One region of the Asaia sp. VD9 genome, then DNA from elsewhere that is predicted to be linked to it. Evidence: riboswitches for the same ligand, from Rfam matches in the RefSeq annotation. Region 1 holds a riboswitch; each other region holds the start of a gene.
What was found. Region 1 has a riboswitch for cobalamin ahead of WFJ47_RS13220 (TonB-dependent receptor). Riboswitches for the same ligand answer to the same signal wherever they lie in the genome.
Positions count from the first base shown of each region.

Region 2: linked by a shared signal. The riboswitch ahead of WFJ47_RS02565 (DUF1636 domain-containing protein) and the one ahead of WFJ47_RS13220 (TonB-dependent receptor) in region 1 are both predicted to bind cobalamin.
Region 3: linked by a shared signal. The riboswitch ahead of WFJ47_RS06895 (HoxN/HupN/NixA family nickel/cobalt transporter) and the one ahead of WFJ47_RS13220 (TonB-dependent receptor) in region 1 are both predicted to bind cobalamin.

Region 1 is NZ_JBBCQM010000011.1:80,491-88,566, reverse strand. It holds gene WFJ47_RS13230 (TonB-dependent receptor domain-containing protein) at 1-872, shown strand, start outside; gene WFJ47_RS13225 (phosphocholine-specific phospholipase C) at 890-2,914, shown strand; cobalamin riboswitch at 3,043-3,245, shown strand; gene WFJ47_RS13220 (TonB-dependent receptor) at 3,332-5,710, shown strand; gene WFJ47_RS13215 (M48 family metallopeptidase) at 5,809-6,657, opposite strand; gene WFJ47_RS13210 (cation:proton antiporter) at 6,865-8,076, shown strand, end outside.
Region 2 is NZ_JBBCQM010000002.1:19,079-27,154, forward strand. It holds gene WFJ47_RS02545 (hypothetical protein) at 550-699, opposite strand; gene WFJ47_RS02550 (DUF3313 family protein) at 780-1,520, opposite strand; gene WFJ47_RS02555 (ATP-binding protein) at 1,654-3,033, opposite strand; gene WFJ47_RS02560 (response regulator transcription factor) at 3,030-3,746, opposite strand; cobalamin riboswitch at 3,865-4,071, shown strand; gene WFJ47_RS02565 (DUF1636 domain-containing protein) at 4,035-4,643, shown strand; gene cobW (cobalamin biosynthesis protein CobW) at 4,640-5,653, shown strand; gene cobN (cobaltochelatase subunit CobN) at 5,657-8,076, shown strand, end outside.
Region 3 is NZ_JBBCQM010000004.1:115,772-123,847, forward strand. It holds gene WFJ47_RS06890 (TonB-dependent receptor domain-containing protein) at 1-593, shown strand, start outside; gene WFJ47_RS06895 (HoxN/HupN/NixA family nickel/cobalt transporter) at 730-1,764, opposite strand; cobalamin riboswitch at 1,878-2,093, opposite strand; gene WFJ47_RS06900 (NAD-dependent succinate-semialdehyde dehydrogenase) at 2,340-3,710, shown strand; gene WFJ47_RS06905 (SDR family oxidoreductase) at 3,841-4,704, shown strand; gene WFJ47_RS06910 (S46 family peptidase) at 4,917-7,007, opposite strand; gene WFJ47_RS06915 (TonB-dependent receptor) at 7,702-8,076, shown strand, end outside.

The DNA.
Region 1 (8,076 bases):
TGCCGGTGGCTACGGCCTATCCCTCCGGTACGCTGAATGCCTCCAATGGCTTCCTGCCGCAGATCGGGGCGAATTACCGCTTCAACCGTAACCATGAGATCTTCGTCGATTACAGCCGCAATATGGCGGCTTTCGACAGCGCGCAAACCTCAGGCCCGTTCTCGACCACGGTAGCTGGCTTCCAGGCACTGCAGGGCAAGCTGAAGCCCGAAATGTCGAACACCGAGGAACTTGGCTACCGCTATCATACCAAAACCTTCCAGGCAACAGTGACCGGTTACTACGTCGAGTTCGAAAACCGATTGCTCTCGGTCACCCAGGGTGTGGGCATTCAGGGCAATGCCTCAGTACTCTCCAATGTGGGTGGTGTGATCTCGCGTGGTATCGACACCGCCGTGAACTGGCAGTTCGCGCCGAACTGGTCGATCTTCGCCTCCTACGCCTTCAATAACTCCTTCTACCAGGACGACGTAATGGCGGATGGCAAGGTCTCCGCAGCCATCAAGGGCAAGAATGTCGTGGGCATGCCGCGTAACCTGGCCAATGTGCAGCTTGGCTATGATGACGGGCAAATCTGGGGCAACGTGCTCATGCAAATTCAGGATCGGCGCTATTACACCTATACGAATGACGCCTACGTTCCCGCCAATGACGTCTTCAACCTGAACCTCGGCTATCGCTTCAAGAGCCATAATTTCTGGCTGCGTGGGCTCGACACTCAGATCAACGTCTCCAATCTGTTCAACAAGCGCTACGTGGCCACTGTAGGTAGCAACGGGTTCATAAACTCTGATCCGTCCGGCACCTTCCAGACGCTCCAGGCCGCTGCGCCGCGTATGGTCTTCTTCACCATCCGCAAGCATTTCAACTGAGAACCGGAAGCCCCAACATGAAACCCGGCCGTCGGCAATTTCTCTCCCTTGGTGCTGCCGCTCTGGCCGGAACCGCCCTGCCCGATAATCTGCGCAAGGCCCTTGCCATCCCCGCCCATCGCGAAACGGGAACGATACAGGACGTCAAGCATGTGGTGATCCTGATGCAGGAAAACCGTAGCTTCGACCATTATTTCGGGTCCCTGCGCGGGGTACGCGGCTTCGGCGACCCACGGGCCGAGACCCAGGCTGATGGCAGTTCGGTCTTCGCCCAGAAAGATGCGAAAGGCCGGGCTGTCTGGCCCTTCCTGTTCGACACGATCCATACCTCGGCCGCCTGCCTGAAAAGCCTCGATCACAGCTGGAAAGGCACGCAGGCCGCCTGGAATGAGTGGGAGGGGTGGGTTCCGCATAAAACCCCTATGACCATGGGGTATTTCACGCGACGCGAGATTCCCTATTACTATGCGCTTGCTGACGCCTTCACCATCTGTGACGCCTATCACGCCTCCATCTTCGGGCCGACCAATCCGAACCGCCTCTATTTCTTCACCGGCACCAATGGCCTCTCCGTAGGGGCAGACGGGAAGCAGGCGGTCGAGAATGTGGATGACGGCAACTGGTCTGCCGACATGGCGCATGACAACCCGCATTTCACGCCCTTCGACTGGACGACCTATCCGGAACGCCTCCAGGAAGCCGGTGTCAGCTGGAAGTTTTATCAGGAATACGACAATTTCGGCGATAACCCTCTCGCTTCATTCAGGCAGTTCCGCAACCTCGACCCGAAAGACTGGCGCTACCGCAATGCCCGCGCCATCGTCCCCGGATCGACGAAGGAGAATATGCACGAACTCGAGGGCCGCTATCTGCTGGACGCATTCGAGAAGGATATCGCCCAAGGCACTCTGCCGCAGGTTTCCTGGATCGTCCCCCCTACTGCCCTGTCAGAGCATCCGGAAGCACCACCGGGATTCGGCGAGCATCTGATTTCCAAACTGATCGATATCTTCGTTCGCCACCCGGATACCTGGTCAAAAACCGTCTTCATCCTCAATTACGACGAGAATGACGGGTTTTTCGATCATGTGCCGCCGCCAGTCCCGGCGCTCGATGGTGCGTCGGAGAGCGCTGGAAGCGTCTCCACAAGGGGAGAGAGTTTCCACGGTGAACCGGTTGGGCTAGGACCGCGCGTTCCCGCGCTGATCATTTCGCCTTGGACCAAAGGAGGCTGGGTCAACTCGCAGGTTTTCGACCATACCTCTGTGATCCAGTTTCTCGAGAAACGCTTTGGTATCCCCTGCCCTACCATCACCCCCTGGCGCCGCGCTGTGTGTGGCGATCTGACCTCGGTCTTCGATTTCAGCAAACCGGACCCCGTCTGGTCAGCCGATTTGCCGAACACGGATACGTATCTGCTCCAGACGCGTCTCTCCTGCGCCCACCCGCCGCCCCTTGTGCCTGAGAATGGTAGCCTGCCCGATCAGGAGACCGGACAGAGGCCGACCCGCGCCTTGCCTTATCGCCTCGCGCTTGCCACGCGGGCCGATGCGCCTACAGCGCTCGCTTTCTCGAACTCAGGAGATCAGGGCGCGGTGTTCCGTATCCGTCAGAAGGGACATGCTTCGCAGCATCTGACGGTAGCCGCCCAATCGACCAGGGTATTTACCTGCGCGCTGGACGCCCCTGTCGAGATCTATGGGCCGAATGGCTTTTATCGGCTCCATCATCCGAGAAGCGGACTTGGTGTGAGCCACAGGGAAGAGAATGATCGGATGACACTCACCATCGAGATCGGTCATCCGCCATGCCAGGACGTCCTACTGATTGATCATTATTCCGGTCAGACCATCAGGCGCGCACTCACGCCACAAACCCGTTTCACGAAGAAGATAATGCTCGCCAGCAGTGATCGCTGGTATCACATCGAGCTTCGCGCGCCGGACGGAACCATGCTGCTCGCTCTGGCCGGCCATAGCGAGAATGGAACGCCCAGCCTGTCTGACCCGCATTTCGCCCGAAGAGCCAATGGTCCCGCCTGACCCTCGTTCGACGCAATCAAACGCCCTTCAACATTGACGCACTCCCACCGCGCTGTGCCCGCCATACCTCACTCTCGAGCCGAAACATCTGGTTCTTATACCATTTCGTTGACACCCCATTCAGCCCCGCTAGGGTCCACCGTGATGGTTCCCGGGCGACCGGGATGAAAAGGGAACATGGTCTGACGCCATGGCTGCCCCCGCAACTGTAGGTGACGAGTGCGATCATGCGGGCCCATAGGCCCAGCCACTGGGTCTCTATCCCCGGGAAGGCCAGTGACCGCATGAGGACGCACGAGCCAGGAGACCTGCCATCACGCATGGTCACGGACGAGATCCGACGGGCGGGGTGTCCCGAAGGTGGCGCGTTATGGCGCGCCCATCGTAGTGACGTGAATATGGGATAGAACGCAGCTCATGCGCTCCTCACGCGCCCTCCTTCTGACAGGATTGTCCCTGTCGACCATCGCCCTGCCTGCCCTGTCCAGGGCTGCCTCGGCCCAAACTGTCGCGACGCAAACTGGCGCGACTCAAGCTTCCCAGGCCCGGACCGCTCCGGCTCGTGCTTCCCTGGGGCTGAAGGGCACGGAACTAACCCGCCCCGAGCGGACTCGCTTGGGCCAGACTGGCCCTGATAAGACTGGCCCAGATCAAACTAGCCCGGATCAGACAAGCTCGGATGAATATATAACCGCCAAGGGCCAGAGTACGGGGCTCAAGGCACGGCCCGCCATCGGCGGGCGGCTTGGCCTCAGCCTGCAGCATAATCCGGCCTCGATTTCTGTGATCGAGCGCAAGACCATTCTCCAGCGGGGCTATACCCATGCCGAAGAGGCTGCCGACTCAGCGCCCGGCGTGACCTCCGGCGGATCACCCGGCAGCCCGGCACAATTGATGATGCGCGGTTTTACCGGCAACCAGATTCTCATTCTGAGGGACGGTGTCTATTTTGGCCCGACCACCATGGTGAACCGCCCCCTCAATGCCTTCAATCTGGAGGCAGTCGAGGTGCTCAAGGGGCCTTCCTCCGTTCTCTACGGTCAGGGTGCCGTGGGAGGGACCGTGGATATGCGCACCCGCACCCCCGACCTGGAACGCATGCACGCCGACGCGCTCGTCTCCTATGGCAGATTCAACAGCTGGAACGCGGGTTTCGGCGGTTCCGTGCCGCTTTCACGCAACCTTGCCATCAGGAGCGACTTCAGCCGCACCTCATCAGATGGCTATGTCAAAGGAGCCAGTCCTCACAGCAATGACTGGACGACTACAGTGCTCTGGCATCCGTCACCGTCTTTCGCCGCGCGCCTGGGCATGGACTATCTGACTGACGAACTCTCCACCTATTACGGTGCCCCGCTCGTACCAGGCTCGGCTGTCACTGATGCCACGGGAGGCTTGCTGCATTCGTCTAAGGGACTTGTCGTGAGCAGGGCATCGCTCTGGCGCAATTACAATGTTTCCAATCCGCAGGCCAGCTCTGTCAATGCGACCCCGACCCTGCATCTCGATTGGGTCCTGAGCCCGCACATCACCCTGCATGACAAGGCCTATTTCCTCTACGCCAAGCGCCGCTGGAACAACGCTGAGACTTACAGTTATATCGGCAGCACGGGCGCCGTAGACGCGAGCGGCGCATCGATCGTCCCGGGGAGCATCGGTCGCGACCGCTTTTACGTATATCAGAACCAGCATCAGCTCGGTGACAGCATCGATGCACGGGTCGACCACCACCTGTTCGGGCTGCGCAATCGGTTCGTGATCGGGGGTGATGCCTACTACCTGCGCTTCATTCGCAACCGTGGTTTTCCTGATGCAGATTATGCCGATAGCGTCTCGCTGGTGAACCCCCAAGGGGGCTCGGTCGGTCCCTTCGCCGGGGAGTACCCCTATCGCAAATCGCCTACCACCATGATTGATGCCGGGCTGTTCCTGGAGGATACGCTTTCGGTGACGGAAAAGCTGCGTCTGGTAGGCGGGTTCCGCTATGACTGGCTGTCACTCGACAGGCAAAACTACAACCAGAACGGCCAGCTCAACGCTGCGACCAGCTTCAAGGGCCATTACAACCCGGCCAACTTCCGTATCGGCCCGGTCTATGATCTTCTTCCAGATCTCAGCCTCTACGGTGTGTACACGACCGCCGAAGACCCTCCGGGGTCCAACCTGTTTCTCGCCAATCGAGGTCAGTTCTCACGCCTTTCGCGTTCCCGACAGGGCGAGATCGGCCTGAAGGCGCGAGCCTTTTCAGGGCATCTGGTCACGACACTCGCGCTCTTCGACATCAGGCGGACCCGCGTCCTGGTACAGACCGGACAGGACAGCGTCTCCACCGCTGGCAGCCAGAAGTCGCGCGGGATGGAAGCTCAGACTGATTGGCGCATTGCCAGACATTGGAGCCTCTCCGGCAATGTCGCCTATACGGACTCCCATTACGGCACGTTCTTCCCGGATGCGACGACCGACGCCTCGGGCAACCAGGTGCCGAATGTGCCCAAGGTTACCGCCAATCTCTGGGGAATCTGGAGCTCGGCGCTCAATCTGCCAGTCGATCTGGGCGCGGGTATGCGGTACGTCTCAGCCCGCAAGGGGGACTATGCCAACACCCTCGCGCTCAAGGATTACGCCCTGGTGAATGTCTTCGCGGCCTGGCATATCCGCAAAGGCTTCACGCTCTATGGCCGCATTGACAACGTCGGCAACAAGCATTTCGTGCAGTGGGCGGATACGAGTTACCCATCAGAGGTGCTTATCGGTGCCCCGAGGTCTTTCTCGCTCAGCCTGCAGGCAAGCCTCTGACTCCATCTTCACGCGCCATCATTTCGAAAGGGAGCGCCCTGGCACATCGCTCCCTCTCGATGGGCAAGTGGCGCTGGACTTTCTCCCCGTTACCCCAATCAGTCCAGAATATCAGGAGAGAGTCTGGCCCTCGCCTCCAATTGAGGGGCGTCACGCATCGCAAAGAGCGCCCGTATCCGCGCGACACGTCTCGTCGTGCGCGGATGGGTCGACGAGATCTCCAGCACGAACCCTGCGACACTAGGCACTGCATATTCCTGCGCCGCGAAAGCCTCGACGTTCATCGAAGCATTGAGACGCTTCACGCCGCAGGCCAGCATCTGAAGCGCACCAAGCGCGTGACGCGCATCGGGCAGGACGGATGCGCCCACCGCATCGCAGCTATATTCGCGCGCGCGCGAATAGGCGCGATAGAGAAACGGAACCATGTAGGCGGGCAAGCGCAGAGAGTGCTTGAAACCACTCAGATGACCCAAAACATGATGAGCGACTTCATGCGCCATGATGAAACGGATCTGTTCGTCCTCCTCAGCCTCGACGATTGCAGAGGTCAGGAAAACATAGCGGCCGCGCAGTAACCGGATCGCGAAGGCATTCATGATGCCACCGGAATTATAGATGAACGCTGTGGGTGTCTCAGCCAGGCCCAGCTTCTGGCTCACCTCGACGAACATGGAATGGAGGTGCGGGAATTGTTTCTCGGACAGGAGCACCATGTGCCCCATGGCGTACGCGCGATACAGCGCGGCAAAAATGACGAGGGCCAGCATGAAGGACACGGCATACACCGCGAACACCACGAATTCTGCGGCGGCACGCGGATCGGTGATCGAGGCCGCGACGGCGATGATCCCCAGGAAGAGCCAGAGGATCAGCCCTGTTCCGGTCAGGAGCCCGCCATAGAGACGTTCATTGGGATGACGATATTTCTGCAGGACCGGTGGCATTGCTTGACCTTTTTATTATGGCGCGAAGGTGGATCTGAGAAGTTTCACCAAACAGCTTGGGTACAAGACGATGTCTGCACAAGAAAGCCATGTAATGATGCCCACCAACTTCCATCATGACACGCCACGCGTCCACGCGGTATGGCGTTGGATTTCCCTCGCACGCAAATTCACGCTATCTTTTCATCAAAGATTGAAAGGGCATGTATGAGCGATCTAACCGCGCTTCTCGCCGATGCGGGTCTGTTTGTCTGCGTTCCATGGATTCTATGGCGTGTGATGGGGCGCGTGGTACCGATTGCTGTCATCCCGATCCTGATCGGAATCCTCGCTGCCGTCTGGCATCTTCCGCTCAAATCGATAGGTGTCCCCTCGTTCTACGGCGATACGATCGGGTGGATCGCAGTACTCGTCCTGGCGTTCACGGCCGGCATGGAAATGTGGCAGCATCCGGAAGGTGAAGCTGCGGAAAATGCCCTGCCCAAGCCTCCGGTCACCCGTCTTCTCGGGGGCGCAGCCACCGCACTTGGCGGGCCGTTTCTGGTCGGTACGATCCTCGTTTACATGTTTTTTCTGCCACTGCCGGGCTGGCATGCACCCGCGGTTACACCGCTCATTGCCGCAGCCTCGATCGGGCTTTGTATTGCCGTCAGTGCTCTGCCCGTTCTGATCGGGATCGTGCGCGAACTCCCTGCGCGCGACAAACCGCTGGGGCAGCTTGCGCTCAAGCTTGCGGTGATTGACGACGCGACGCTCTGGATCGGGCTCGCCCTGCTGCAATTTGCTGCGGAGCGTCAGACGGCCATGCATAGCTGGGGGCTGCGCGAGTGTTTGGCGCTCCTACTGCTTGTCGCTCTCGGCTTAGGTGGCTCGCTTGCCTCGCGTTTTATCCGCAATCCTCCCAAACTGGTGATTTGGGCCGTGGTACCGCTCTATCTCAGTCTCGGCTCCTGGGCGAGCATGACCCTGGGGCTTCATGAACTGATCGGCGCCTATTTTGCCGGTGCCTTCATGCCGCCTTCTTGGGTCAAACGCCTTCCCTTCGAGACCGTCTCAACATTCTGCCTCATCTGGCTTGCGCCACTGTTTTTCGGACATAGTGGGCTGCGTATCGACGGTGATGCCCTGACCTGGCCCTCGGTTCTGGCCTCACTCTCCCTCGTCGTGATCTCGATCGTGGCCAAAATCGGTTCGATATATCTCTTCCCCCCGTCGAAGGATCTATCGCGACGCCAGACGCTCAGCCTTGGTGCCCTGTTGCAATGCAAGGGGCTGATGGAGATTGTCGCCGCAACGATCCTGCATGAGCAGGGAATGCTGTCTGAATTTGCCTTCGCCTCCCTGATGGTGCTGGCGGTGATCTCGACCATTCTGACGGGACCATTGTTCCATCTGTTCAAACCGCGCCCGTCCCCGCCT
Region 2 (8,076 bases), on a different contig from region 1:
AGGTGCCTTGTGGGGGTGAGCGTCCAGAGAAACAGAGGATGTTCCGACGGATCGACATAGCGCGTCGTAACATTGCATGATATAATCATATCATTACGATGTTAGAAATAACAGAATTAACGCTTCACGGGATCGTGAAAACGATCTGTCACGATGCGATCATGGCGCGCGCCTGCACGCGTTCCATGGAGCGGCCCTAACTCCGATTTCGGGGCGCTGGGCAGGACAAGGTCCGGCGAGCCAAGGCGGCCGATGCGCAACCTTGCCCGGCTCCAGGTTCCCCTTTTCCGTTTTGCGCCGGTGCGCTGATCCGACGCGTTCCCTTCTGCCCGCGTTGGGAAGGCTTGGAACAGAGGAGGGCACCAAAGACATGCGATGCGTGGGTTTGACAGACGGATCCTGTCCCAAAGAGGGTGGGGGTATTCAGAACGCTCCGTCGCACGGGCCACAGACAGGGGTGATCCGACCGGCATTGGGTGCTGACGCCCGGCTGGCCCGGTATCAACATCCAGTCATGGCGCTTCGCTTCCTCTGCGGCTTCCTGCGGGCCTAAATACGACGTCCCAGACTGTCGCTCCATTGGGCGAGGCGCGCCAGAGTGGCCGGGATGAGCGTTTCGAGAAGCGTCAGCGTATCCCGACTGAGTACCAGGCCCAGGAGAGGCCAGTGGCGTCTGATGGCTAGGCGTAGCGGATGCATGGTTTCTCCTCCTTCGATGGGCGTAACAGGGGGGGATCGGACTGGGTATGCGTGTTCGAGCTCGGGGATAGCCGGGTTCTTCAGCCGGGAATGGGGGGCGGGGCGATGCCCGTCTGGTGCAGTTGCTCGTCCATCAGCACCGCCGCGAGATGAAAGGCGCGTCGTGCATGGGCATAGGGCAGCCATTGTCCCATCATGTTCCAGGGCATGCCGTTATTATAGGTTGCGATGGCCATCAGCGTCCTGCCGTTCGATGCATCGAGGGCAATCAGCTCCTCGCTTGCGCCACCCGGTGCGGGGGGTGGAATAGGCGGCAGGCCGCCGCCTGCCGCGCCTGCAGCAAAGCCGGCAACGATGGGCAAGGCGTTGTAGTACCATTTGCTGCGGCGCAAATTGGTGATTGCTGCTTGGATTCTCAGCGTGCCGGGAGGAGGAGAGAGTGTCTCTGGCGGCAGGATCGTGAAGTCTTTGGCAAGCGTCTTGTGCAGTTCCTCATCGAAGGCCTGTGTCACGCGCGCTTCTGCCTTGGGGGTCAGATGGGGAGCCTTGGCAGAGGGGTGCCACTGCGCGTGATCAATCATCACGTAATGATACTGTTCCTCAGGTGAAACGGGGGCGGCATAGACCAGATCATCGCTATGTCCTTTGGGGTGAACCATCATGCCGTAGGTTTCGGGAGCGATGAAACCTGTTCTCGTCGTACCCTGTCCCGCGCAGGCGGTCAGGGCACCCATGCTGGAAATGGTGAGTGGCAGGATCAATCGGCGCCAGAAAAGCGGGGCATGAGGGGAGTGACGTCGGGAAAGGGCAAGGCAGGTCATGAACTGGGCGTCTCCATCTTTCGGGGAGCGGCCCTGTATCGAATCTTCCCGGGGCCGCAGGCTTACCCTGTTCTGACGGCCGGTTCTTGCTGCTTGATGTCCTGCATATTCCCACGCTGAAACAATTGACGATTCATGGGCTGGCGGGAAGAAAAACCTGTACGCAGAGTCCACCTTGGGGGCGGTTCTGCATCATGATATCCCCGCCATGCGCGCGCATGATGGTGCGTGCCGAGGTCAGGCCCAGCCCCACGCCGCCTGTCTGACGGTTGCGCGATTTATCCAGTCGGAAATAAGGTTCGAAAACAGCATCCAGGGCTTCGGGCGGAATACCGGGCCCGTCATCGATGATCGTGACGACCAGCGCGCCCTCGGCCTCATGTGTCAGGGTGATGTGGGGTGGCGTGGCATATTTGATGGCATTTTCCACCAGATTGGAGAAAACGCGTTTCAACGCATGGATTGGCCCTCGATAGCCGATACGCCCCGGATTGTCGTAGCGTACATCATGCCCCTGATCGGCATAGTCATAGGCGATCGTCTGAAGCAGGCCAGAGAGATCGAAGGCCGTGCTTTCCTCGCGCGCGGCATCTTCGCGAAAGAAGGAGAGCGCGCCATCGATCATGATCTGCATTTCGTCGACATCGCGAAACAGTAGTCTCTGCTGCTCCGTGCAGTCGATGAATTCGCCGCGCAAGCGGATGCGGGTGAGGGGCGTGCGCAGATCATGGGAGATCGCGGCCAGCATGGTCGTCCGATCCGCCACGAATTTCGCGATCTGGGCCTGAAGGGCGTTGATCGTCTCTGCAACGAGGCGGATTTCACGCGGGCCGGTTTCGGGGAGGTGTGCCGAGGCAGGCTTGCCGGCGATCTGACGTACGCCATGAGCCAGATGTTCGATCGGACGCGAGAGCTGACGCGATGCGATGAGCGAAACGGCAATGATCCAGAGGGCGAGCATGGCGCCTTCGAGGCAAAGACGCTGAAAGGCATAGAGCCCCCAAAATCTCTGCAAGGCCACGCACAGGATCCAGCTTCCGTCATCGAGCTGAACCCCGGCAAAATACGCATCGTGAAAAACAGAGCGGTCATACGGCAGTCCAGGGAGTAACGAGACCGGATTATCTTCCTGGAATACGGCCATATGGCGTGGCCGATGCCCCAGATGCGGGCTAAGAAAATGCCAGGATTCGCCTACCTCCATCGCCCGGTAATGGCCGTGCTCCAGGGCGAGGGCGAGGGGAGAGTGTGGGGCATACCAGGCGAAATGCAGTTCGGTCGTATTGGCTGCCTGAAGCAGGGCGGGACGGTGTTCTGCTGGCGCGGCGCCGGTCATGCGAATGACAGACGCCACCTCGCGCACCATGCCCGTGGCCTCTATATCGGGCTTTGTCCATTGACCGCCAAAGGCCACAAAGAGTTCGAGCAGAAGCAATGTCACCGCCGCCGCCAGAGCGACGGTCACGATCAGGCGGCGCGATATCGTGTCCTGCATGAGAAAGCGTCGCGTCATGAGCGTTTTACCGCGGAGGCGAACAGATAGCCCCCATTGCGCACGGTACGGATCAAGGTCGGATTTCTGGGGTCTTCCTCCAGCTTGGCGCGCAGGCGGCTCACCTGCACGTCGATGCTGCGATCGAATGCGGCATGGTCGGGGCCGCGCGCCATATCCATGAGCTGGTCGCGTGTCAGCACACGCTGTGGATGCTCGGCAAAGGAAAGCAGCAGGTCGAATTCGCCACCTGAGAGGGGAACCAGTGAGGAATCGGAGGCGCGCAATTCGCGTCTTGTGACATCCAGAACCCAGCTTCCGAAACGCAGGCTGGGGCGCAGGGAGGGCGCCGGGTCGTCCACAGCATTGCTGCGGCGCAGCACGGCTTTCACCCTGGCGAGCAATTCGCGCTGGTCGAAGGGTTTGGTCAGATAATCATCGGCGCCGATTTCCAGCCCCACCACCCGATCCGTGTGGTCGGCCATGGCGGAGAGCATGATGACCGGCACGCGGGACGTGGCACGCAGGCGTTGGCACAGGCTGAAGCCGTCTTCATGCTGCAGCATGATGTCGAGAATGATGAGATCGACCGGCTCGGTATCGAGAATGGCGAACATCGCTGCGCCATCCTGCGCGGTGGAGACACGATGCTGATGCTTGCGCAGGAACGTGCCGAGCAGCGTCAGGATGTCCTGATCGTCATCGACAACAAGAAGATGAGGCATGGGGGTCATCCCTCACTCGTATCATGGGGTGGCGCGCCGATGATGTCAGGGGTCGACATGATGTTTCAAGATGGAAACAGGATGATCGGCGCAGCGCTCTGCCGCTTTGCATCGGTTTCGGCAAACCTGCTAGACAGGGGCCGACGGTGCCCTGCAAGGGGTGAAAAGGGAAGCGGGTGCGCGCGGTGACGCGCCAGTCCCGCGCTGCCCCCGCAACTGTAGATGGTGCAAGACCGTCGCCATATCCCACTGGAGTGTGCTCCGGGAAGGGGGCGACGGCTCCGGGAAACCGGTGCCATGAGCCAGGAGACCTGCCGTCATATCGCTGATTTCGCTGTCCGGCGGGGTGCCCGGAGAGAGACGGATCCTGTCCAGCGCCGAGAGGTGCAGGTCGGGGCGGGCTGGTTCGTGCCGGCAATCGACTTTGCGCCTTTCTTGCCCGTCGCCCGGATTTTTCGGGACGCCGGGCCCGGTCCGGGAGGGCCCATGGCCGAACCGATCCTTTCACCAGGCGAGACGCCTGTTCTGCATGTCTGCCAGACCTGTCGTGACGGAGGCGAGGCCCTGCATGATGCGCTGGCCGCGTTGGCAGGGGAAACTGCCGTGCGTGTTCAGGGGGTGCGCTGCCTGGCGGCCTGCCAGCAGGGGTGCACGGCGACGCTTTCCATGCCGGGGAAATGGTCCTGGCTTCTGGGCCGTCTTCATCCCGGACTGGCGCCCGATCTGCTGCTCTATGCACAGGCCTATGCGCGTTCGCCCTCCGGTACGGTCATGCCGTCGCGTCGCCCTGAGAGCTTGGGTAACGTTATCCTGGGGCGTTTTCCCTCCATGGTCGACGCTGCTCCCGGCAAGGCCTCTCCTGCGGATGGCACGATCTCCCCACAAGCTTCCGGAAACCTCGCATGAGCAAGATACCCGTTACCATCATCACCGGCTTTCTCGGCGCCGGAAAGACCACGTTGCTGCGTCATCTCATCGAGAAATCGAACGGGCGGCGCATCGCCATCGTCGTCAATGAATTCGGTTCGCTGGGTATCGATGGCGGGACATTGCGCGGATGCAGCCTGCCCAACTGCCCGGAAGAAGATATTGTCGAGCTGACCAATGGCTGTCTGTGCTGCACGGTGGCGGATGATTTCATCCCGACTATGGAAGCCCTTCTGGATCGCTCGTCACCGCCCGAGCATATCGTGATCGAAACCTCGGGTCTGGCCCTGCCCAAGCCGCTGCTCAAGGCCTTTGGCTGGCCGAGCGTGCGCACGCGCATGACGGTGGATGGCGTGATCACCGTGGTCGATGCTCCGGCCGTAGTCGATGGCCGTTTCGCCGATGATCCCGAGGCGGTCGCGCGCCAGCGCGAGGCGGATGACTCGCTCGATCACGACAACCCGATCGAGGAAGTCTATGAGGACCAGCTTGATTGCGCCGATCTGGTGGTACTCAACAAGACTGATCTACTCGATGAGGCAGAACTGGCAGCGATCGAGGCCGGGCTCGCCACGCGATCCCGGCGCGTTCGCCTGATCCGTGCACGCGAAGGGCGCGTCGATCCTGCCGTCATTCTGGGCCTCTCCGCCGCGGCTGAGGACGATCTCGCTGCGCGCCCTTCGCATCATGACGGAGCGGATGAGCATGAACATGACGATTTCACCAGTTTTGTCCTGCCGCTCCGCGAGCAGGAAAGTGTCGAGGCGTTCATCGCACGGCTGGAGCATGTGGCGCGCGCCCATGACGTGCTGCGTATGAAGGGCTATGCGCGCATTGCGGGCAAGAGACTGCGTCTGGGCGTTCAGGCCGTGGGCGCGCGTATTCGTCATGCCTTCGAACAGGGCGAGGCGTCCCCTGGCCAACTCGTGGTGATCGGGCTGCACGGTCTGGACCCCGTGGCGGTGCAGCGCAGCTTCGACGAAGCCTGATCCATGCATATCCTCTTTCGGGAATCGCATGATCTGGACGGGCAGGCACAGGCCGAGGATCTCGCCCATGCGCCTGCCGATCTGATCCTGCTCTCTTTTTCCGAAAGCGATCTGTTGGGGATGCGGGCGATCCATGAAACGCGGGATCCGAGTCTTCAGGTCGCGACCCTGTCGCGCCTGCGTCACCCCCTTTCGGTCGATCTCTATATCGAGCAGACCATTGCAGGTGCCCGTTGTGTGGTCGTGCGCCTGCTGGGCGGCACGGAGTACTGGCGCTATGGCGTGGATGAACTGCGCCTGACCTGTCGCGCAGCCGGTATCCCGCTCGCCTTCATTACGGGCGAGGCGACGCCCAACCCGGCGCTCCAGGCGCTGTCGAGCATTGATCCCGATCAGTGGACGCGACTCGATGCGCTGTTTCGCGAAGGGGGGGCACGAAACCTGCGTTGTGCCCTCACAGTGATGCGTGCGCTTGCCGGGTTGGGCGAGGATGATGGCGCTGAGGTCGAGCCTCTGCCGGGCTGCGCGCTGTATCGGCGTCTTACGCCGTCACGACGCACACGGGCGCTGATCGTGTTCTATCGCGCCCATCTTCTGGCCGCCGACCTGGCGGGGATCGATGCGCTGGCCGATGCGCTCCACGCGTCCGGTATCGGGGTCGATCTGGTCTATGCGGCCTCGTTGCGCGCTCCCGAGGCCCAGGCTTTTCTCGATGACTGGCTGGTCAACACGCCGCCCGACATCATTCTGAACGCCACCTTCTTCGCGGCGCGGGGTGAGGATGGGACGGTTTCCGTGCTTGAGGCGGCCGGTGTGCCGGTGCTTCAGATCCTGCAACCAAGCACGACAGAGGCAGGCTGGGCCAAGGCGCTGCGCGGGCTTTCCCCCTCCGATCTGGCCATGCAGGTGGTGCTGCCCGAGCTCGATGGTCGCCTGAACGGGGCGCCCATCTCGTTTCGTGACGAGGCGCCTCCCGGCCTGCCCGCACGGCGCGTTCCGTATGCGCCGGGTATCGACCTGATGGTCGCGCAGGCGCGGAACTGGCTGCGTCTTGCGGCCGAGACCCCGCAGGAACGGCGTCTCGCCCTTGTGCTGTCGGATTATCCCGGTGCGGAAGGGCAGGCGGCCCATGCGGTCGGGCTTGACAGCTTTGCCAGTGTCGCCGCCATCACCAGCATGCTCCATGAAGCGGGTTACGATCTCTCCCCGCTCGAAGCACAGGCTTTGCCCGATGCCCTGTGCCGGTCGGCTCCGGCAATCGTGCTGGATGAGGCCGATTATCGCGCAGCTTTCGAGGCGCTGCCGGAGGCGTTTCGCGCGCGCGTCATGGCGGCCTGGGGACCGCCGTCAGGACCGGTCACGGTGCGGTTTATCGCCTGCGGCAAGCTGGTCGTGACATTGCAGCCGGGACGCGGTCTGCCCCAGCAGCGCAAGGCCCAGTATCATGACCCGGATATCCCGCCCTGCCATGACTATATCGGGTTCTATCTCTGGCTGCGCCAGGTCCGCGATATCAGCGCGCTGATCCATCTGGGCACACATGGCACTCTGGAATGGCTGCCAGGCAAGACTGTCGCCCTGTCGGAAAGCTGTGCGCCTTGTGTGTTGCTGGGCGGCGTGCCCGTGATCTATCCGTTCATCGTCAATAACCCGGGCGAGGCCGCTGCTGCCAAGAGGCGGCTCAATGCGGTCATGATCGGACATATGACCCCGCCCGTACAGCGTGCCGGTCTGGATACGGCCATGGCCAATCTGGAACGGCTGATCGATGAATATGCCGAAGCTGACGGGCTTGACCGCCGACGCGGCACGGTGCTGCGTCGGCAGATCCTCGACCGCGCCGCTGATCTGGGCGTGTTGTCTGAGAGCGGTGTGGCAAGCGGGATTGAGGACGAAGCCGAGGCGCTGGCCCGGCTCGATGCCTATCTCTGCGATGTGAAGGACCTGCAGATACGCGACGGGCTGCATGTGTTCGGTCGTACCCCGCCGCATCACGGCATTCTGGTGACCATGCTTGCGGAGACAGCGCACGTCGCGCCCGACCATGTGACGCATCGTCTCGATGCCTGCCCGGAGGCCGAGCGTCTGGCGCTGCTGGCTGCGCTGGACGGGCGTTTCATTCCGCCCGGGCCTTCAGGTGCACCCACACGCGGCCGGCTTGATGTGTTGCCCACGGGGCGCAACCTGACCACGCTCGATCCGCGCATGCTGCCCACACGCGCGGCCTTGCTGCTGGCCCATAAAACGGCCGCCCTCCTTCTGGCCCGCCACATGCAGGAAGAGGGCGAGCCTCTGCGTCATCTGGTGCTCGATCTCTGGGGAAGCGCCACCTTTCGTACCGGGGGCGAGGATATGGCGCTTGCTTTCCTGCTCATGGGGGTGCAGCCGCGCTGGGACGCCACAAGCGGTCGTCTGACCGGTTT
Region 3 (8,076 bases), on a different contig from region 1:
GTTACGATTCCTCGACCTATCCCGATAACGCCTATTGTACGCATGTCAGTCGTGACGCAACCGGGCAGATCAGCGATTTCCAGTCCGGCTATTATAATATCGCGCGTTACGAGACGCAGGCGCTGCAGACAACGGCGGAATATGGAACGCCGCTTACACGTTTTGGCCTAAGCGAGTCCTGGGGACTGGTCGATCTGCAGGGTAACTACGTTCATTATTTCAAGAGCGAGCAGGATTATCTGGGCAGCAGCTATCTTCTGGCGGGACGCATAGCCTCACCCAAGGACAACATGACCCTGAACGCCACATGGCAAAGCGGGGCACTCAGCGCGCAATGGCAGACACTCTGGTACGGGCCCAGTGTCTTCATGCAGCAGGTGCCGGATAACCGCTATCAGGGCAACAAGCGCCCCGCCTTTGCCTATTTCAATCTCTCTGTCGGATATGAGATCACCCGTAATCTCTCGGCGGGCTTCGTCGTCAATAATATTACCGATGCCCTGCCACGGGATTCCGGAATTTATGATCCGGCGCGTTATTACGAGGCTCTGATCGGACGCAATTTCCAGATGCGTGTGGGCGCTCACTTCTGACGCGCCCTTTTCGAAAGAACCGAGCGCGGAGGGACTTGCAGACGCTTCTCTCTGCAGACAACCGCAAGACGGGATTTCCGGACGGACGCCTGCGGCCTCGCTCATGAAGAGGGTGTGCTACAGGAGCCGGTCCGTCTCATCGGGAGCGCTTCCTGCCGGCGCGGTGGAACAGGAGCGACAGCATCCAGGCCAGTAGAAATAACCCGATTACGATGAAACCGATCTGATTAAAACTGTCGCTCACTGCCGATACAGCCTGCCAGAAGCGCCCCTGGAACCCGATCTGATCCCCCAGCAGCTTGAGCGTCTCGATACTTCCAATCCCGACCGCCACGATGACAGAAATCAGCGTGATGATGATATTGTAGCGGAGCTTGCGCAAGGGATCGACAAAAGCCCAACGATAGGCCCCCAGCATCAGCACACCGTCAGCCGTATCAATCAGCGCCATACCGGCAGCGAACAAGGCCGGAAAGATCATGATGGCCGCGACAGAAACGCCCCGGCTCGCCTGGGATGCCGAAAGTCCGAGCAGGGAAACCTCGGTCGCCGTGTCAAATCCGAGCCCAAACAGAAACCCCAATAACACCATATGCCAGCTACGCGAGACGAGGCGAAACAGCGGATAGAGCAGACGCGACAGGAGGCCGCCCTTGCTCATGAGGGCATCGATATCGACTTCCTCGACCGCGCCCCCGGCCCTGACGTGCCGCCAGGCCCGCCACGCACCGCGGAGCACGATGAAATTGGTGATGGCCAGCGCAAAGAGGAAACCCGCTGACACAAGCGTGCTCGCCACGCCACCAATATCGCGCCAGGCGCCGAAACGATCCTGCATGGCCTGGGACAACAGAGCCGTTCCCAGCGCGGCCAGCACCACGATCATCGAATGGCCGATGGCAAACCAGAACCCGGTCAGCAGAGGTTGCCGCCCCATCTGAATGAATTTTCGGGTCACATTATCGATGGAGGCGATATGGTCGGCATCGACCGCATGACGTAATCCGAACCCATAGGCCAGGAGTGCATTCCCAAGCAGCAGCGGCCTGTCATGGAACATGATGAACGTCCATATCCAGAGCGCCATATTGGCCAGGAGCAATCCGGCACCGAGCAGGCTGACACGCAGCCTCAGGCTGCGCGTGGGCTGGGCGATGAGGTCAGCTTGCATGACCCCTCCCCGATCGCTTGATGTCACCCTGGGCTTTGAACAGAAGTGGAACGGGTGGGGCTGGTCGGCTCACGCGCTTTTTCTCCCTCTGGCGGATCGTCCCGTCCGGCCTGACAGTCTGATGGGACGAAGGCAGGTCTCCTGGCTCGCGGTTCATCGCTTTTCCGCCCCTTCCCAGGTGCAGGCACCCAGTGGTTTGTGCGGAAAAACTCGCCGCTCACAGTTGCGGGGACAGCTGCCGCCTCGAACCCGATCCCATGACGATCAGCCAGTCCGTTCGGCATTCCCTATTCACTTGCTCGCGCAAGACCTTCGACCCCTCGGTCGTAGCCGCTCCCGCCCCCGCAAGCCAAGCCTCTTTTGACCTTACGCCTGGGTCTTTTTCGCGGCTAACGTTGCCCCCTCCGCTTGTCCGGACGCGACCGGCGATCAGCCCCAGATGCAGCGCCTCCACCGGACCGGCGGCTCATGGGCAGATGATTTTCGACGAAACCATGAGCCGGTTCAGGTTTTCTGAAACCGTGACACCGGCCCGGTTACGCATCGGGTGCATGAAAAGACAGGAGCAGAAGACGATGAGTCTCTACCGTACGATCAACCCCGCCACGGGCAAGACCGAGCGCGAATTCGAGCTTCATACCAAGGCGCAGGCTTTCGAGAAGCTTGAAGCCGCCCATGATTTTTACCAGCGTGACTGGCGCCATCGCAGCTTTGCGGAGCGCAGAGCAATCATCAGCAAAGCCGCGCAGATCCTCGAGCAGAGCAAGGAAAAATATGCCCGTCTGATCTCGATCGAGATGGGTAAGGTCCTACCCGAGGCGATTGCCGAAACCGAGCTCTCGGCCAAAATCCTGGCCTACTATGCCGAAAATGCCGAAGACTTCCTCGCGCCACGGGAGATCAAGGTGAGCGAGGGGCGCGCAACAGTGTTGAGCCAATCTCTCGGTGTCATCTACTGCGTGGAGCCGTGGAACTTCCCCTATTATCAGCTCGCCCGGGTGGCAGGCCCCAATTTGATGGCAGGCAATGTCGTGCTGGCAAAGCATGCCCCTGGCGTGCCGCAATGCGCCCTCGCCTTCGAATCCCTGTTCCTTGAAGCTGGCGCCCCCAAGGGTGCCTGGACCAATCTCTTCATCGATAACGACGTCTCCGAGGAACTGATCGCCCGCCCGGAGGTACGCGGCGTTGCCCTCACAGGCAGTGAGCGCGCTGGCAGTGCGGTGGCTGCGCAGGCAGGCAAGGCCCTGAAGAAAACGACACTCGAACTCGGAGGGTCTGACCCGTTCATCGTGCTCGATGATGCCAATCTCGACGAGGTTATTCCCCGTGCCGTCGCCGGGCGCATGTCCAATAACGGTCAGGTCTGCACCGCTGCCAAGCGCATGATCGTTCACGAATCCCTTGCCGATGATTTCGTGCGTCGCCTGTCCGATGCCCTAACCGATTTCCGCTACGGCGATCCGCTCGAGCAAGGGGTGACCCACGGCCCCATGAGCAGCGAAAACGCCATGAAGCTGGCCATCAGTCAGGTCGAGAAGGCCGTGCAGCACGGCGCTACGCTCGTCACCGGCGGCAAGAAACTCGATCGCGAAGGGTTTTTCATGCAAGCTGGCCTCCTGACCGGCGTGACCAAGGACAATCCGATCTTTTACGAAGAGATCTTCGGTCCGGCCGCCATCGTCTACGCGGTGTCAGACGACGACGCCGCTGTCGCCCTGGCTAATGATTCACCCTTCGGTCTGGGCGGATCGGTCCATACCAGCGACATCGAGCGTGGCCGCAAGCTGGCAGAGCGCATTGAAACCGGCATGGTATTCATCAACGATATCACCGGCACAGCCCCCGAACTCCCCTTCGGCGGCGTCAAGAACTCAGGCTATGGCCGTGAACTCTCCTCGAATGGCATCGAGGAATTCGTCAATCACAAGCTGATCCGCTCAGCCTGATTGCGCTGCTCAGGATATCAGGGCTCAGTCCCTGATATCCTTTGCCATGCAACCTTACCTCACGTTTTCGCGATGACTACAGGTTCGTGCCCTGCTCAGGCAGCGTGCCCCCTCGTGCTGGATGTCCCCTATGACAAATTTCGCGAAGCCCCCTTTCGATACCCCCCTTCAGGATCGAATTCCCGGTCAGACAGCTGCCATGACACCCAAGCCCGACCATGGCGAAACCAGCTATGAGGGCTCGGGGCGCCTTACGGGTAAAGTTGCCCTGATCACCGGGGGCGATTCCGGCATCGGTCGTGCTGTGGCGATTGGCTATGCCCGCGAGGGTGCCGATATCGCTCTCTCCTATCTGGAAGAGGAAGAAGCGGACGCTCAGGAAACTGCAGCCTGGATCGAAAAGGCGGGGCGCAAAGCGCTGCTCCTCCCCGGCGATCTGAAATCCCGCGAAGTATGCCGCACCATTATTGAGAAAACCATCCAGACCTTCGGCAAGCTCGATATTCTGGTCAATAATGCAGCTTTCCAGATCGAACGCCTCGCACTCGATGACATCTCCGAAGACGAATGGGATGACACCTTCGCTACCAATATTGGCGCCAGTTTCCGCCTGACCCGTAATGCCCTGCCCCATCTCAAAAGCGGGGCCTCGCTCATCCACACGATCTCGGTCAATGCCGACAGCCCCAAACCGCGCCTGCTCGCTTATTCCGCTACCAAGGCCGCGATCCAGAATTTCAGCGGCGGCCTTGCACAGCTTCTGGGCGAGAAAGGCATCCGTTCCAACACTGTCGCCCCCGGCCCGATCTGGACACCGCTCATCCCTGCAACAATGCATGGTGACCATGTCCATGTTTTCGGCGAAGACACCCCATTAGGCCGCCCTGGCCAGCCAGTCGAACTTATCGCGCCCTATGTAATGCTGGCGAGCGACGAAGCCAGCTATATCTCCGGCGCAACCATCGCTGTGACAGGCGGTACACCCGTCATCTGAGGGGGGAGAGGGCATGGGGCTTCGCCCCAAACCCCACCAAAGGACAGTCGTCCTTTGGAAACCTGTTTGCGAAAAAGGGATGAAAGGGGCGAGCCCCTTTCCGGGGAGCGGGGCAGAGCCCCGCAGAGCGCTCTCCCGAAGAAACCTCTCCGCCATGGGGCTCCATCACGGTGCCCGTTGGAATATATTCGTCTTGAGAGACTCCCTCCCTGTCAGCGGTGGCCGTTCGTGAGTTCGTTCGCCAGACTTTCCTCGTTGTAGACGAGTTTGAGGGCCGTGATGATGGCGCTCGTATCGGTAGCGACGGCGCGGTTATTGCTAATGTCGTAGTAGAGGTCACCCGCGAGGCTCGGCAGGTTGCCGTCGAAAATGAGTCCGACCGCCTTGCCCTCACGGTTCAGCACCGGTGAGCCTGAATTGCCGCCGACGATATCGTTGGTGGAGACGAAATCAAGATGGGTCGACAGGGGAAGGCGCGCCTTCGCGTCGAGCCAGCGTTTGGGCAGAGCAAAAGGCTCTGCCCCTGTCGCGTGACCGTACATGCCTGCGAAATCGGTGAAGGGCGCAACATCGACGCCATTCTTGCGCCAGCCTTTGACCGTGCCATAGGACAGGCGTGGCGAGAATGTCGCGTCAGGATAAAGAGCATCCAGACGCCCCTCGGCCTTGGCCTGAGCGAAACGCGCGCGGGCGATATCGCCCTGCGCCTTGTGCAAGGGGGCAGAAACGTCGTCGCGCATCTTGTCATGCAGCGTCGTGTAGCTGGGGTAGATCCGGCGCGCGAACACGATGAGAGGATCGGTAGAGGCTTCGATCGCCTTGAGACCGCCCTTCCAGAGAGCCAACCGCGCAGCCGGGTCAGAAAGCTTTGTACCCTTGATCAGACTTGCCGCCAGGGCATCGGGGGCTTCTTTGCCAAGAGTAAGACGAACCAACGGATCATCCGCTCCGGCAATCTGGCGCAGGCTGGTCAGGCTGAGCGCAAGAGAGGCAGTTTCGAGGTCCGGGTAGAAAGGTTCTTTGGCAGCGAGAGCCGTTTCTATTTCTCCGAGCTGGGCGTCATGATACCCCGCATGGCGCTTGGCATCGGGCTTCTCACGCTCATGCGCCCCCTCTACCAGTGTCATGACGTCATCGAGGAACCCGCGAAACACCATGCCGATGGCGAGATTGCGCGAAAAGAGATCTTTCTCGAGCGCGATGGCCTTGTCGACGGTCCTGAAAGGCTGGCCGTAGGCCGCGCGCCGTGCTGGATCGGCGTCAATCCAGGCTTGGAGCGCGGCATCTTCCTTCACACGGCGCGAGACGATATCGCCTGATTGCAGGGCAGCCTGGGTGCCGGAATAGGATTTGATCCCGTTCTGGATGGAGAACAGCGCGTCCTCAGCCTGTTTCTCGTGTTCCGCGCTCTCGCGACTATACTGCCAGAGCATCCCCTCGCGCAGGGTCAGGGCAGAGATGATGGCCGGGTTGGCGACATCCCGCTGGAAGGCGAGAGCAGAAGCGGGAAGACCGCGCTGCGTGCGCCCCGGATTGCCCGAGGTGAAGACCAGATCATCGGCTTTGGGGCCATTGGGGTCGAATTGCAGGAACGGTGTATGGACCGGCTTGCCGCCCTCATAGACGCGCAACATCGACAAATCGATATCATAGCGAGGGTAGTCGAAATTATCCGGGTCCCCGCCGAAAAAGGCGATCCCCTGCTCGGGGGCCATCACGACGCGTACGTCCTTGTAACGGCGATACCGGTAGAGCGCAGTCTGGCCACCATGGTAGAGCGGCACCATGTCGCAACGCCAGTGTTCGTCATCACCACCGATGCAGTCTTTGGTGAGCTTGCTCTCCACTTCCTGCAAGGCTGCCGAATAGGCAGCGCCCTGCTTGCCCTTGGTGGCCTCGGCGACAGGGGCGGAGACATCCTTCATGGTGTCCAGACGGTCGAGCTCCATACCGGGGCACTGACGCTCATCAGCGAGCTCCTTGGTGTAAAACCCATCGCGGAAATAATCATGACCCTTGTCCGACAAGGCAGCCAGGCAGGAATTGGCGCAGTGATGATTGGTCATCACCAGACCGTCGCCCGATACGAAGGACGCAGAGCAGCCTTCGGCCAGACGAGCCGAAGATTGCACGACATGCTGGATCCAGCGTGCATTCGGGGTAAAACCATATCCCTTCTGCAGGGCAGCCTTCGGCAGATGGTCGAAGGTCCACATGCCTTCATCGGCATGGGCGGTACTGGCAAAGGCAAACGCGCCAAGCAGCGCTGAAGAGAGCAGGAGGGAAGACCGGGCTTGGGACATGGGCAGGATCTCGTCTCGATTATGATATAATGTATCAATCCATAAGATGGCTGAATATGCAAATTCGAAACGGGAGCAATCCGGGATCGGATCATTACGATAAAGCTATGGAAACATCACTTCGGAATCGCCGACAGTGCACGTATCATGTGATCGGCTCTGCTGGTTCGCCGCGCCCCGGGACAACGCAAAACCTTTCAGGCACGGCACCCCGGACCGATCGTAACCGATGACAGTTTGATGACACTCCCTAAAATCCCCAGGACATCTCGTCACGGCCGAACAAGGGGCAGCATGCGTCCTTCATCCTCATAAAAAGATTTTTACTAAGTAGTTACGCATCGTTTCGTATGATCGAGGCCCATTGGCTCTGAACGATTAACGGTAATCGATGCCTCGAGAAACGCTCCCGGACGAATGCAATACACAAGAAGCACATTGTCACTAACTTTAGTATCATTTCATGAACTTAGGATAAGCGGTATTTTTCTAGAAGTTATTATAGTATTGTTACTTAACTGTCGATTTGAGATATCTCCCTGTCAGTGTCGTTCATACGCCAGAGAAGCACTTGAAATACTGAAACAAGAAACAGAAATGTTACGACATATTGCCATAAAAGCTTAACTTTACTCCGACCCGCTCGGTAACGCTTTTGCGACGCGTTACATCAAGACACGTGTCGGAGAGACTGGTGAAAAGACTTGCCCTGTTCCTCGTTGCAACGACTGCCTGCACGCCTTTCGTGAGCCGCGCTGCCGATGCCGCAAGCGCCGCCGAGGCGCAGGAAGTCGCGCAGAAAAAAGCTGACAAGACCACTGCCCTGACGAAGAAGAACAAATTCGTCAAAGGCTCGGATGACGCCGAGCAGGTGGTCGTGACCGGTACGCGTGAGAGTCATGTAAAGGCCCGCCAGAGCATCAGCCCCGTTGTGGTCATCTCGTCCAAAACGCTGGAACGCTCAGGCGAATTGAACGTGGCCAATGCGCTCACACGCACCTATCCATCGATCACCATGAGCGCCCGCGGATCGAACACCAATTCTCTGGTGTCGTCCATCCAGATGCGC